Regions from separate parts of the Micromonospora sp. WMMD1082 genome, predicted to be linked through region 3. Evidence: riboswitches for the same ligand, from Rfam matches in the RefSeq annotation. Region 3 holds a riboswitch; each other region holds the start of a gene.

Region 1 (4,216 bases), 540 kb from region 3:
CGTGGTGCCGGCGCAGGAGCTGGCGGCCACGGTCGTGACCGCCGCCAGCGCCCTGCTCGGGGAGGTCGAGGGCACCGTCGGAGTGATCACTCCGGTGCCGCGTCGGGACGAGGTCGCGGCCTGGCTCGGCGGGCTCGGCGGGGAGCGCCTCCAGGTGGTGACCAGCCTGGAGGCCAAGGGCATGGAGTACGACGGGGTGGTGCTGGTTTCCCCGGGCGAGATCCGGGCGGAGCCGGGCTCCGGTGTCCGTACTCTCTACGTCGCGCTCTCCCGGGCCACCCAACGGCTGACCACGATCGAGCCGGCGGTGCGGCCCGAGGTCTGACGGTTGCAGACATAGCGATGTTGGCATAGATCGGACCTCGACCCGGTGCAGGGCGGAAGGTGTCTGGGTGGGCGCGGGTCATGACCACCACCACGCTGCGGTGTCGAACGCCGCACACCGCCACTCCGGCCGGCTGTGGGCGGCGTTCGCCCTGCTCAGCACCCTGATGGTGGTCGAGGCGGTGACCGCCCTGCGGACCGGTTCGCTGGCCCTGCTCTCCGACGCCGGGCACATGTTCACCGACGTGTTGGGCATCGGGATGGCGCTCGCCGCCATCGCCGCCACCCGCCGCGCCGACACCGACCCGCAGCGCACCTTCGGGCTGTACCGGCTGGAGGTGCTCGCCGCGCTGGCCAACGCCGTGCTGCTCTCCGGGGTCGCGGTGTACGTGCTGGTCGAGGCGGTACGCCGGTTCGGCGACCCGCCCGAGGTGCTCGCCGGCCCGGTGCTGGTGGTGGCGGGGCTCGGCCTGCTCGCCAACGTGGCCGCGTTCGCGCTGCTGCGGCCCGGCGCGCGGGAGAGCATCAACCTGCGCGGGGCGTACCTTGAGGTGCTCGCGGACCTGCTCGGCTCACTCGGCGTGATCGCGGCCGCCCTGCTGATCACCGTGACCGGCTGGTGGTGGGCCGACCCGCTGGTGGCGGTCGCGATCGCCACGTTCATCCTGCCCCGGACGTGGCGCCTGGGCCGGGCGGCGGTGCGCATCCTGGTGCAGGCCGCCCCGGAGCACCTCCAGGTCACCGCGGTGCACGATCGGCTGGTCGCGGTGCCCGGCGTCGCCGGCGTCCATGACCTGCACGTCTGGACGCTCACCTCCGGCATGGAGGTGGCCTCGGCCCACCTGACTCTCACCTCCGGCGCCGACGTGGCCGTCGTGCTGGCGGCGGCCCGGGCGGCACTGCACGAGGACTTCCAGATCGAGCACGCCACCCTGCAGATCGAGCCCCGAGCGAGCAGCGGGAACTGTGGGGCGGTCGAGTGGTAACGGGACAGCCCTGAGAAAAGGGACCTATTGTTGGCTTTTGTCTGGTTTACTAGTCAGGTAACCAACACCAGGAGTCACACCAGCTGCACCGGTCACATCAGCACCGGTAGGCTCGGACCCGGCCTCCGCCAGGCGGCGCCCACCGGTGCCGGCGGCGGCCGCCGCCTAATCGCCCGCCAGGGCGAACCGGGGAACCATGTTCCTGGGGTGCATCCGCGTCAGCGGTAGGGATCTTCCGTCCCGAACCCGTCAGCTAACCCGGTCGGCGGCTGACGGAAGGACATGTGCATGCCAGCAGTGGCAACCGTGAGACCGGCCGCCCGGATGGCGGCCCTGATCGCCGGCGCGCTCGCCCTCGCCCTGGGCGTCGCGCTCGCCCCCTTCGCCCCCGCCGCCGCGGCTGCGGCTGCGCCGGGACTGCGCGCGGCGGCCCCCGACGACGTGGACGACGAGGGCGGCACCCCGGCACTCCGGGCCCAACTGGAGGCCGCCAGCAAGGGCTACCTCGACGCCAAGGCGGCCCTGGACCGCTCGGTCAAGCGTCAGAAGCAGCTCGCCGAGCAGCTCACGGCGACCGAGGGCCAGCTCACCGAGCGCAGCGACAAGGTCGCCGAGATCGCCGCCCAGGCGTACCGCACCGGGCGGCTGGGCGCCGCGTCGGCGCTGCTCAACAGCGGTTCTCCGGCCGGCTTCATGGATCGGGCGGCGGCGTTGGACGCGGTGGCCGCCAACGAGGACCGTGCACTGCGCGCACTCCAGGACACCCGCGACGAGGTCGACCGGACCAAGCAGGCCCTGGACATCGAGGTCCAGGAACAGCGCAAGCAGGTGGCCGTGATGGCCAAGCGCAAGGACCAGGCCGAGCGGGCGTTGACCGTCTCCATCGAACGGGACGAGGCGGCGGAACGGGCAGCGGCGGCCGAGCGGGCCGCCGCCGAACGGGCGAACAGCGCACCGTCGCGCAGCGGCGGGTCCAGCCCGTCGGCCAAGCCCGCGCCCCGCAACTCGGACGGCTCGTTTCCGGCGGAGTCGTGCAGCGTCAACGACCCCACGCCGGCCAACGGCTGCATCACCCCGCGCACCCTGCACGCCCTGAACCAGGCCAAGGCAGCCGGCTTCACCCGCTACGTCTCCTGCTTCCGCTCCGGCGGCTCGGGCGAGCACCCGAAGGGCCGGGCCTGCGACTTCGCGGCCCAGAAGAACGGCTTCGGCGGGGACGCGACCGGCGGCGACCGGACGTACGGCAACAACCTGGCGGCGTACTTCGTGAACAACGCCGACCGGCTCGCCGTGCTCTACGTGATCTGGTACAGGCAGATCTGGCTGCCCAGCAGCGGCTGGAAGGCGTACAGCGGCGCCCGGGGCGACCCGTCCAGCGACCACACCAACCACGTTCACCTGTCGGTGTACTGACACTTCACCCCGCGCCGGGTGGGCCGTCCAGCGGGCGGTCCACCCGGCGCGCCGGGTTTCCCGCCCTCGCCCGCAGGGCACCGTTTCCCTCGGCGCGCGCCGGTGCGTCCGGACGGTTACCGTCGTCCGATGAAGCGGACATTCCACCGCGAGCGGGAGGAACAGACATGAGCGGCCCCGTCATGGTCTTCGCACCGACCCCGCTGTTGACCGTCACGATCGACCAGCCGAACGACGCGCCGGAACTGCATCTGCACCCCGGCGGGCAGGGGGTCTGGCAGGCTCGGATGGTGCTGTCGCTCGGCGTGGACGTGGTGCTCTGCACGGCGCTCGGCGGCGAGGTCGGGCAGGTGCTGGAGCCGTTGCTGATCAGCGAGGGCGTCGACCTGAGGGTGGTGGCCCGCGATTCCGGTGGCAGCGGCGGCTACGTGCACGACCGCCGCGAGGGCACCCGGCGGGAGGTCGTCGACGTGACCGGCCAGCCGTTGAGCCGGCACGAGCTCGACGAGCTGTACAACCTGGCGCTCGGCGAGGGGTTGCGTTCGCCGGTGAGCGTGTTGAGCGGGCCGAACCACCCGTCGCTGGTCCCCGCCGACCTCTACCGGCGCTTCGCCGCCGACGTCGGCGCCAACGGCGGCCGGGTGGTGGTGGACCTCTGCGGCGAGCACCTCACCGCCGTCCTGGAAAGCGGGGTCTTCTTCCTCAAGATCAGCCACGAGGAGCTGCTCGCCGACGGCCGGGCATCCGGCGACGACGAGGAGGAACTCACCCGCGCGTTGTACGACCTGCACGCCGCCGGCGCCCAGAACGCGGTGGTCAGCCGGGCCGACAAGCCGGCGTTGGCGCTGGTCGACGGCGAGGTGTTCGAGGTGCGGATGCCACGGCTGGAGGCGGCCGACCCGCGGGGCGCGGGCGACTCGATGACCGCCGGCGTGGCCGCTGTGGTGGCCCGGGGTGGCGACGTACGCACGGCGATCCGCACCGGCGCGGCAGCGGGTGCGTTGAACGTCACCCGACACGGGCTGGGCACCGGCCGGCTCGACTCGATCACCGGCCTGGTCGACCGGGTCCGGCTGGAGCCGGCGGGCAGCCGCCCGCAGGAGCGCACCACCCCCGAGGAGCTGGCCCAGCGGGTGGGCGGCCGATGACGCTGCGGGTGTTGATCACCAATGACGACGGGATCGCCGCGCCCGGCATCCAGGCACTGGCCCGGGCGGCGGTCGATCGAGGGCTGGACGTGGTGGTGGCCGCACCGCTGGAGGAGGCGAGCGGCACCAGCGCCGCGATGAGCGCGGTGGAGCAGGACGGGCAGGTGGTGGTCCGCGAACACCCGCTGCCCGGGCTCGACGGGGTGCCGGCCTTCGGCGTCGGCGGCTCGCCCGGTTTCATCGCGCTCATCGCCGTGCACGGCGCGTTCGGGCCACCGCCGTCCGTACTGCTCTCCGGCATCAACCGGGGCGCCAACGCGGGGCGCGCGGTGCTGCACTCCGGCA
Region 2 (4,216 bases), 3.2 Mb from region 3:
CTCGGCCGTCGACCGACGGCTGACCAGTCCGTCACCTTCCAGCAGGCGCAGCGTCCGGGTGAGGATCCGCCTGCTCAGCCCCTGGACCGCGCGGTCGAGTTCGTTGAAGCCGTACGGGCGGTCCTGGAGCACGGCGAGGATCAGCACGCTCCACTTCTCACCGACCCGGCGCAGGATGTCGGTCGCGGCGCAGGCGTCGTGGTCGGCCGGGGTCACGGGAAGTCGCAGTACCGGTGACATCAATGTGCCTTCTTTCGCGCGAGCCGGCCGGATTCCACCATGAAGTATGCGCACAGTGGTGATCACGGGTGGGACACGCGGCATCGGCAGGGCGCTGGCCGACAAGCTCCGGCAGGGCGGAGACCGGGTCATCGCGATCGGCAGCGCCGACGCGGATCTCACGTCGATCCGACAGACCGCCGCGCTGGCGGCCCGGCTGCCCGACCGGATCGACGTGTTGATCCTGTCGGCGGGACGCTTCGACCCGCGGCGGATTCTCACCAGCGAGGGCTTCGAACAGACCTTCGCCATCGGCGTCCTCAGCCGTTACCTGCTCGCCGAACGGCTCCGCCCGGCTCTGGAACGCGCCCCGGCGCCGATCATCGTCAACCTCTGCGGCACCGGTGGAATCCCCGGCGGCCGCATCCACTGGGACGACCTGCAACTGAGCCGGGGATACCGCATGCTCACGGCCATCTTGCAGGGCACCCGCGCCAACGACCTGCTCGGGGTCGGCTTCACCGCCGCCGACGCGCAGAGTCCCATCCGGTACGTGCTGTACAACCCGATGTTCGTCAACAGCGGCATGCATCGTCAGTTCCGCCAGCCCATGCGCACCCTCATCGGCGCGGCGGCGGCCCTCTTCGGATCCGCACCGGACGTCCCGGCCACGCAGCTCGCCGCCCTGCTGGCTGAGCCGCCGGCCGCCCCACTGACCGCGCTCCGCCGTGGCACCCCGGTGCCGCTGACCCGCCCGGAGTTCGACCAGCCCACGGCCATCCGGCTCTACCAGCGTCTCGCCGACCTGACCGCCGCGTACTGAGTCGCGCGGACGGAGTCCGGCTTACCGCGGGTGGAGCCCTCCCGTTGACGGGAAGGCCCCACCTGCGGCAGCTCGTGACCTCAGGCGGAATAACCGCGGGTGGCGGCCCAGTTGGCAAGGTCGATGGTGGTCATCCAGTACGACGGGTAGGACGCGTTGGCCGAGTCGGCGATCCGCACCAGCCGACCGTCGTCCTCGTAGCCAACCACCGCGACGTAGTGTCCGCCGGGGAAGGAGTGCCAGCCCCCGTTGGTGTCGGTGGCACTGCCGGCGATGTTCACCACGACACCCCGGCCGTCGGTGATGGCCGCCACGACGTCGGCCTGGAGCTGATCCATCTGGGCCGGGGTGGCCGCGCCACCGCGAATCATCGTGGTCTGGTACGGGCTGCCCTTGACCGTGGCGTTGAGCACGCGAGTGGTGTCCGCAGCCGAGTTGGTGCCCGCGTACGTGGTGCCGAGCTGACTGGCCAGAGCGTCCTGGCTGCGCTCGATGCCAGCGGCGCTGAGCGCGTTGCGCACGGCGGCCGGGCCGCAGTAGTAGCCGTTCGTCTGGGCCTGGTACTGGTAGTCCAGCAGCTTCGACGCCGGCGGTTTCGGCGCCGCCTTCTTGCTGGTCGCGTCCGGGTCCGGCGTGGCGGAGGTGGCCTTCGGCGAGGGCGACGGAGAGGCGGCGGCGCTGGCGGGAGCCGCGCTGCTCGGCGCGGTCGACGGGGTCTGCTCGCCCCGGGCGTCACTACGGGAGACCGCCGTGTCGCCGCGCAACTCGGCGGTGGTGGTCGTGGTCTGTTCGGTGGCCGGGGTGTCCTCGGTGCCGGTGAGCAGGGCACCGGCGCCGGTCGCCAGCACGAGCGCGGCGGCCGAGGCGGCGACGATCCGGTACGGGCGTTCGGTGGCCAGCCGACGGAGCTGGCGCTGGACAGTGTGCTTCACGGAGATCCTCCACGGGGCTCAGGGGCGCACGGCGCACACGTCTCCGGCGGTCGGCGGCAGGCAGTGCCGGCGACCACCCGGGGGACGCGGATGGACCGTGCAAGGGGATGTGCCCGGGGCACCGGGCGGCGGCGATGGCCGGTATCAGCTCGCGGTCGGGCCGGCGAGCACGGGCACCGCAGTGCCGTGGAGGCGGGGGAACAGCGGGGGAATCACAACGAACTGCACGAGGTGGAAACTCCTTCCGACACCGCCGACCGGGTTAGCTGACGGATTCGGGCGGGAAGATCGCCCTACCGCGGGCCAAGGCTCGCGGATTCACCCCAGTGGTGCAGTGGGTCCCCGGTTCGTGAGATCACGATTGAGCGGGTCGGCGCGGCGTCGCCTTTTGCGATCGGTTACCGCACCGGACGCGCCGACACTACTGGCCGGTCACTGGTAAGCCAACCCCGCTTGAGCTGGCTAAACATGATCCAGCGCGGCAATTTTCGGGTAACCAGCCACTGTCGTCGCTCAATGGGATCCATGGCGTTCCGAGCGCTTTCAGGTGAGAACCGGACGGCTCGTGGACAATGCCCACGAAGATTGCTGCGGTAATCGACCCGTCTACGCGCAGTGACCGATTTCCGGGTGGCTGTGACCCGGCTCACCGAATCTTCAGCCCAACCGGGCGGGCCGCCAGCGCAGGATCGCGACCGGGTGGCCGACGGGGGCCCGGCGCGGGGCGGGAAGACGGTTCGGCCGCAGCCGCTCGGCGGCCGCGTACGCCTCCGCGGAGAGGGTACGGGCCGCTTCGGTGGCGAGTTCCGCCGCCCGCCACAACTCGCGCTCCCGCTCGGCGGCGGCCCGGTAGGCGGCGAGCCGGCTGTCGCGTACCACCCGGGCCAGGACGATCTCCTGCTCGGCCGGGTGGCGCCGGGGATCCCAGCCGGCCCGATGCGCCAGCACGTCGCTGAGCTGCCGGGCGGTCAGGTCTCCACGCCAGTGCGCGGCCATCGCGGCGCGGTGCAGCCAGCGCTCTCGGGCGGCGTACTCGGCGGGGGTGCGGGGCGTACGCGGGGTGGGCAGACCGGCGGTGCCGGCCAACCGCCGGACCGCGGACTCCGCCTCGTCGTACGCGGCCCAGGCGCGGTCCAGCTCCGCCTGGGCGACCCGCCACCCGGTACGCCGCCGGTCGGCGTTCTGGGCGGCGCCGGTCGCCGCGACCGCCACCTCACCGGCGTAGCGGCGCAGGTCGGCCGCCTCGGTCGCGGCCGGATCCTCGCCCCGGTCGGCGGGTTCGTCGGCGGGCAGGGCCGGCTCGGGGCGCGCGACCAGGGCCGTGAGCACGCCCAGCGCGAGCACGAGCAGGACCGACCAGATGGCGGCGGCCCGTGGCACCTCGATCAGGAACTGGTAGAGAACGGTCTTCTCCATGTCGGTACCTCGCGGGGAATCGGTGCGGCGACGGCGGCCGTACCGGCAGCGGATCGTCGTGGCGGGGCCACGAACACGGGGTCGGGCAGTGCGGGCGGTGCCGAACGAACGGCGGACCGGCCGCGACGTCAGGAGGCGGCGTGGGCGGTGCCGGATGGCGGACCGGCCGCGGCTTCAGGAGGCGGCGCGGGCGCGACGTCAGGACGGCGTACCGGCGCGGCTGGCGACGGTGGCGCGGGCGCCTCCGGATCGCGCGGCACGGTCGATGGGGTCAGGAGCGGGGTGGGGCGCGGGTCGCGTGGGCCCCCGCCACGACCGCCGCCGCCAGCGGCGGGATCGGTGCGGTGACCTTCGCGGGAACCGGCGGCCGCGCTGCGGCGGGCGTCGCCGGCACCGATCCCGTCACACCGCCCGGGTCGGCGTGACCAGCGGCACCGCGAACGCTCGGCGCGGCGGGGTCGACCAGCTCGTGGGGCGTGACGAGGTCCCACCCGGCGGGCGCCGGCGGCACGACGGCCTCGACCGGCGGCGGGATGGAGACCGTGGCGGTGAGCCGCTCGGCGGGTGCGGCCGGGGCGGGTGCCGCCCAGGCGCCGAGAGTGAAGGCGGCGGCGACCGCGAACCCGGTCAGCAGCCGCGCGGCCCAGCGCGCCAGCCACCACAGAGGACGGGCGGGCGCGACGTCAGGCACATCGTCACGCTACCGCCACGGCCGTCCGATCGCACCGTCACCGGGCGTGTCGCGTGCGCCGGCGCGTCGTCGCCAGCACGCGTCTACGCAGGTCACTGGCCCCTCGGGTCACTGTCCTGGATGGACGTTTCGCTC
Region 3 (4,216 bases):
GGCGCCCGCCCCCGCCGACCCTCGGCGGCCGCCGAGAGCCCGCATCCGGCTTACGGTACGCAGCCACCACGCCACGCTCAGGCCATTCGGGCCGCGCGTCGCCACGGTCGTCCGGCGACACTGAACCGTCTCGCCCATCGACACGTATTCCGCCCTGAAATCGTTGGGAGACACTGAATGGGCGCCGACCACACCCGTTCCGCTCCGCCCGCCCCGCCCGGGGTGCGGCGGATCCTTGTCGTGACGGTGGTCCCCCTGCTCCTCGCCACCCTGGTCGCCGCCCTCGTGCTCTGGCCCCGGGACGCGCCGCGGCCGGAGGCAGCGGACGACGCGCCCCGCTACCACGGCACGGTCACCCGGGTGGTGAGCGAACCCTGCCCGCCCAACCCCGCGGTCCCGGAGGGCACTCCGACGACGGCGGAGGGGCCGTGCGGCACGGCCACCGTCCGGGTGCAGAGCGGCCCGGACGCCGACCGGGACGTGCAGACGCCCATCCCGGCCGGCCCCGGTGCACCCCGGGTCAGCGTCGGCGACGACATCATCCTGGTCTCGCTGATCGACCCGGAGGACCCCTCGATCAGCACCTACAACATTGCCGAGCACCAGCGCGGCAAGCCGTTGGTGTGGCTGGCCGTGCTCTTCGCCGCCGCCATCGTCGCCTTCGGGCGGCTGCGCGGGCTGGCGGCGCTGGCCGGCCTCGCGGCCAGCTTCGCCATCCTGCTGACCTTCGTGCTGCCCGGCATCAGTGCCGGCCAGCCGCCGCTGGTGGTCGCCATCGTCGGCGCATCGTTGATCATGTTTGTGGTGCTGTACCTGACGCACGGCATATCCGTGCAGACGTCGGTGGCCGTCCTCGGCACGCTCGGCGCCCTGGTGCTGACCGGGCTGCTCGGGCTGGCCGCCACCGGGGCCACCCACCTGACCGGATTCGGCAGCGAGGACGCCACCACGCTGTCCATGTTCCGGGCCGATGTCGACCTGCACGGCCTGCTGCTGGCCGGCATCATCATCGGCTCGTTGGGCGTGCTCGACGACGTCACGGTCACCCAGGCCGCCGCGGTCACCGAGCTGCGCAACGCCAACCCGAACTTCTCCCGCGGCGAGTTGTACCGCTCGGCGACCCGGGTCGGGCGGGCGCACATCGCCTCGGTGGTCAACACCATCGTGCTGGCGTACGCCGGCGCGTCGCTGCCGCTGCTGCTCCTGTTGACTGCGGACACCCGCGCGCTGGGGCAGATCGTGACCAGCGAGTTCCTCACCACGGAGATCGTCCGCAGCGTGGTGGCCACCCTCGGGCTGATCGCCGCCGTACCACTGACCACCGCCCTGGCCGTGGTGGTCAGCACCGCCGGTCGCGGCGGCACCGCCAGCCATGTCGAGGCGGGCGGTCCCACCGGCGAGCCCACCCCCGCAGTCCCCCGGCCGGCGACGGACCGGGCCGAGGCGCTCCACGCCCTCAGCACCCCACCCACCCGTAACACGTCCCCCGCCACCCGCACGGGGTGGCCCGACCCGGACAGGAGCACCGACAGCACATGGTGACACTCCTCAGCGTGACCACCCCCGACGATGCGGCCGAGTTTCGTGTCGCTGGTCACCCACCGCGATTACGAAATGACGCATCTAGCCGGGTTCGGGGCGTAGAAGCACCGATGGACTGTCGGGTAACCTCACTGCCGGTCACCGCCGAAGGCGCGCAGCGGCGCCTGCGGTGCCGCCGCCCAATCGCCGCCAGGCGAGCCGGGAACCCAGGTACGTGGGGTGAATCCGCGAGAGCGGTAGGGACCACTTCCGTCCCGAACCCGTCAGCTAACCCGGTCGGCGGTCGATGGAAGGGACGACAGTGACGGCACCCCTACGCCGCTGGTTGACACCCGTGGTGGCCGTGTTCGCCGCGTTCGCCGTCTTCGCCGGTTCCGTGCCGGCGACGGCCGCGCCGACGAACCCCAAGCCCGCGCAGCATGACGACGACCCGCCGATGCTCAACGATCTGATCGAGGCGACCAACCGGGACTTCTCCAAGGCCAAGGCCAAGCTGGAGAAGTCCAAGAAGAAGCAGCTCCAGTACGCGGTGGAGGTCCGCCGCGCCCAGGCGGACTTGGACGCGATCTCCCCGCAGGTCGCCCAGATCGCCACCCAGTCGTACCGGACGGGCCGGGTCGGCGCGATCGCCATGCTCCTGCAGAGCAACGCCCCCGACTCGTTCATCGACCGTGCCTCCGCACTGGACGAGTTGAACCTGGTCAACGGCAAGAAGCTGGGCGAGGTCAACTCGGTCAAGCTCCGCGCCGAGCAGGCCAAGCTCGCGCTCGACGCCGAGGTACGCGAGCAGCAGAAGCTGACCAACGACATGGCGCGCAAGAAGTCCGAGGCCGAGAAGTCGCTCCGGCTGGTCGGCGGTGTCGGCCTCACCGGCGGACTGGTGGACGCCACCTCCCCGGTGGCCCGGGTCGGCCCCAACCGGGCGTCGGACGGCGGCTGGAAGTCCGAGTCGTGCAACCAGAACGACCCGACCACGTCGGGCTGCATCACGCCCCGGACGCTGCACATGTACAAGGAGGTCAAGCGGGCCGGCTTCAACCGGTTCGTCGGCTGCTTCCGGCCGGGCGACAAGTTCGAGCACCCCAAGGGGCGGGCCTGTGACTGGTCGCTGGAGAACAGCGGCTTCCGCCCCTGGCACAACAACGACACCCGGATCTACGGCAACAACCTGGCGGCATTCCTGGTCCGCAACGCCGACCGGCTGGGCATCTACTACGTGATCTGGAACCGGCAGATCTGGTTCCCGGCGACCGGCTGGAGTTCCTACAGCGGCCCGTCGAACCACACGGACCACGTCCACGTGTCGATGCTCTGAGCGCTCCCGCGCGACGCACCGAGGGCCGTTCCGCCATCCGGCGGGACGGCCCTCGCCGTCGGACCCGGGGCCCGGGCCGTCGGACGCCGGGCGCCCCGGTCAGCCGGCCGGTGCCACCGCGCCGGCCAGTTCGGCGGGCTCCGCGGCCACCGCCCGCACCTCACCGGCGGCCAGCCGGTACGACATGCCGACCACCGCGCACCGCCCGGCGGTCACCTCGGCGGCGAGGGTCGCGGAGGAGTCCAGCATCGCCTCGACGGTCCGCGCGATGTGGATGTCCACGATCCCGTCCAGCTCTCCCACCCCGGCCTCCTGCGCGCGGCGCAGGCTGGGCACCACGGCGTCGACCACGGCACGCAGATGGCCCGAGGGTGCGGTACCGGTGGCCGTCGCCTCGCGGGCCGCCTGCACGGCGCCGCACGAGTCGTGCCCGAGCACCACCACCAGCGGCGTACGCAGCACGGCCACCGCGTACTCCACGCTGCCCAGCACCTCCGGTCCGATGGTGTGCCCGGCGGTGCGGACCACGAAGAGGTCACCCAGCCCACGATCGAAGATGATCTCTGCCGCGAGCCGCGAGTCGGAGCAGCCGACGATCACCGCGAAGGGGTGCTGCTCGGCCGCGACGGCGGCGCGGCGCCCGGCGTTCTGGTTCGGGTGCCGGAGCGTGTCGGTGACGAACCGCCGGTTGCCGGCGATCAGTTCGGCGAGGGCCCGCTGCGGGGCGCCGGGAAGATCCGCGGTCAGCAGCTCGCGTTCGGGCCCCGGCTGCGCGCCGAGCGATCCGGGTCGACTCATCCGGCTACACCTCATTCTCTCGGTGGAACGCCTGGTCAACCCGGCCGACGCCGGTCGCGGGCTGCCATCACCGTCACACGCACTGCAACACAGGTCAAGCTATACGTGATATGCGTTTCATGCATCTGTCGACGCTTGCGCCGGCCGGAGCGGAACGCGAGGCGACCGCGCGACCCGGAAAACCCGAACGACAGGCCATACGATGACGGGCATGGCGACCACTGGCGATCGAGAGAGCACCCGGAACTGGACGTTCCTCACCAACCACGCCCACGTGCTGCTCGCCATCGCCCGCAACCCCACCGCCCGGCTGCGCGACGTCGCGACCGAGGTGGGGGTCACCGAGCGCGCCGCCCAGGCGATCGTCGCCGACCTGGAGGCGGGCGGCTACCTGCACCGCACCCGCGTGGGCCGGCGCAACGAGTACACCCTCAACCCCGCCGGGCGGTTCCGTCACCCGGCGGAGGCCGATCGACAGGTCGGCGACCTGCTGGCCCTGTTCACCCGGGAGCCGGTGGCCGGCGCCGCCGAGCGTTGAGCCCGACCGCGCACCGGCGCAGT

Evidence for each region. A riboswitch is a leader RNA that binds a small molecule or an ion and turns the genes downstream of it on or off. The one in region 3 is predicted to bind cyclic di-AMP.
Region 1: another riboswitch for cyclic di-AMP. It lies ahead of O7615_RS21010 (hypothetical protein); the one in region 3 lies ahead of O7615_RS18345 (hypothetical protein).
Region 2: another riboswitch for cyclic di-AMP. It lies ahead of O7615_RS33330 (C39 family peptidase); the one in region 3 lies ahead of O7615_RS18345 (hypothetical protein).

What each region holds. Positions count from the first base shown of each region.
Region 1 is NZ_JARUBM010000002.1:4,535,630-4,539,845, reverse strand. It holds gene O7615_RS21020 (AAA family ATPase) at 1-325, shown strand, start outside; gene O7615_RS21015 (cation diffusion facilitator family transporter) at 393-1,310, shown strand; cyclic di-AMP (ydaO/yuaA leader) riboswitch at 1,463-1,594, shown strand; gene O7615_RS21010 (hypothetical protein) at 1,599-2,723, shown strand; gene O7615_RS21005 (PfkB family carbohydrate kinase) at 2,891-3,871, shown strand; gene O7615_RS21000 (5'/3'-nucleotidase SurE) at 3,868-4,216, shown strand, end outside.
Region 2 is NZ_JARUBM010000002.1:7,242,027-7,246,242, forward strand. It holds gene O7615_RS33320 (helix-turn-helix domain-containing protein) at 1-240, opposite strand, end outside; gene O7615_RS33325 (SDR family NAD(P)-dependent oxidoreductase) at 287-1,042, shown strand; gene O7615_RS33330 (C39 family peptidase) at 1,123-1,974, opposite strand; cyclic di-AMP (ydaO/yuaA leader) riboswitch at 2,211-2,352, opposite strand; gene O7615_RS33335 (hypothetical protein) at 2,632-3,390, opposite strand; gene O7615_RS33340 (hypothetical protein) at 3,662-4,081, opposite strand; gene O7615_RS33345 (acyltransferase) at 4,190-4,216, opposite strand, start outside.
Region 3 is NZ_JARUBM010000002.1:3,996,298-4,000,513, reverse strand. It holds gene O7615_RS18350 (YibE/F family protein) at 178-1,542, shown strand; cyclic di-AMP (ydaO/yuaA leader) riboswitch at 1,709-1,840, shown strand; gene O7615_RS18345 (hypothetical protein) at 1,844-2,857, shown strand; gene O7615_RS18340 (carbonic anhydrase) at 2,957-3,655, opposite strand; gene O7615_RS18335 (helix-turn-helix domain-containing protein) at 3,858-4,193, shown strand.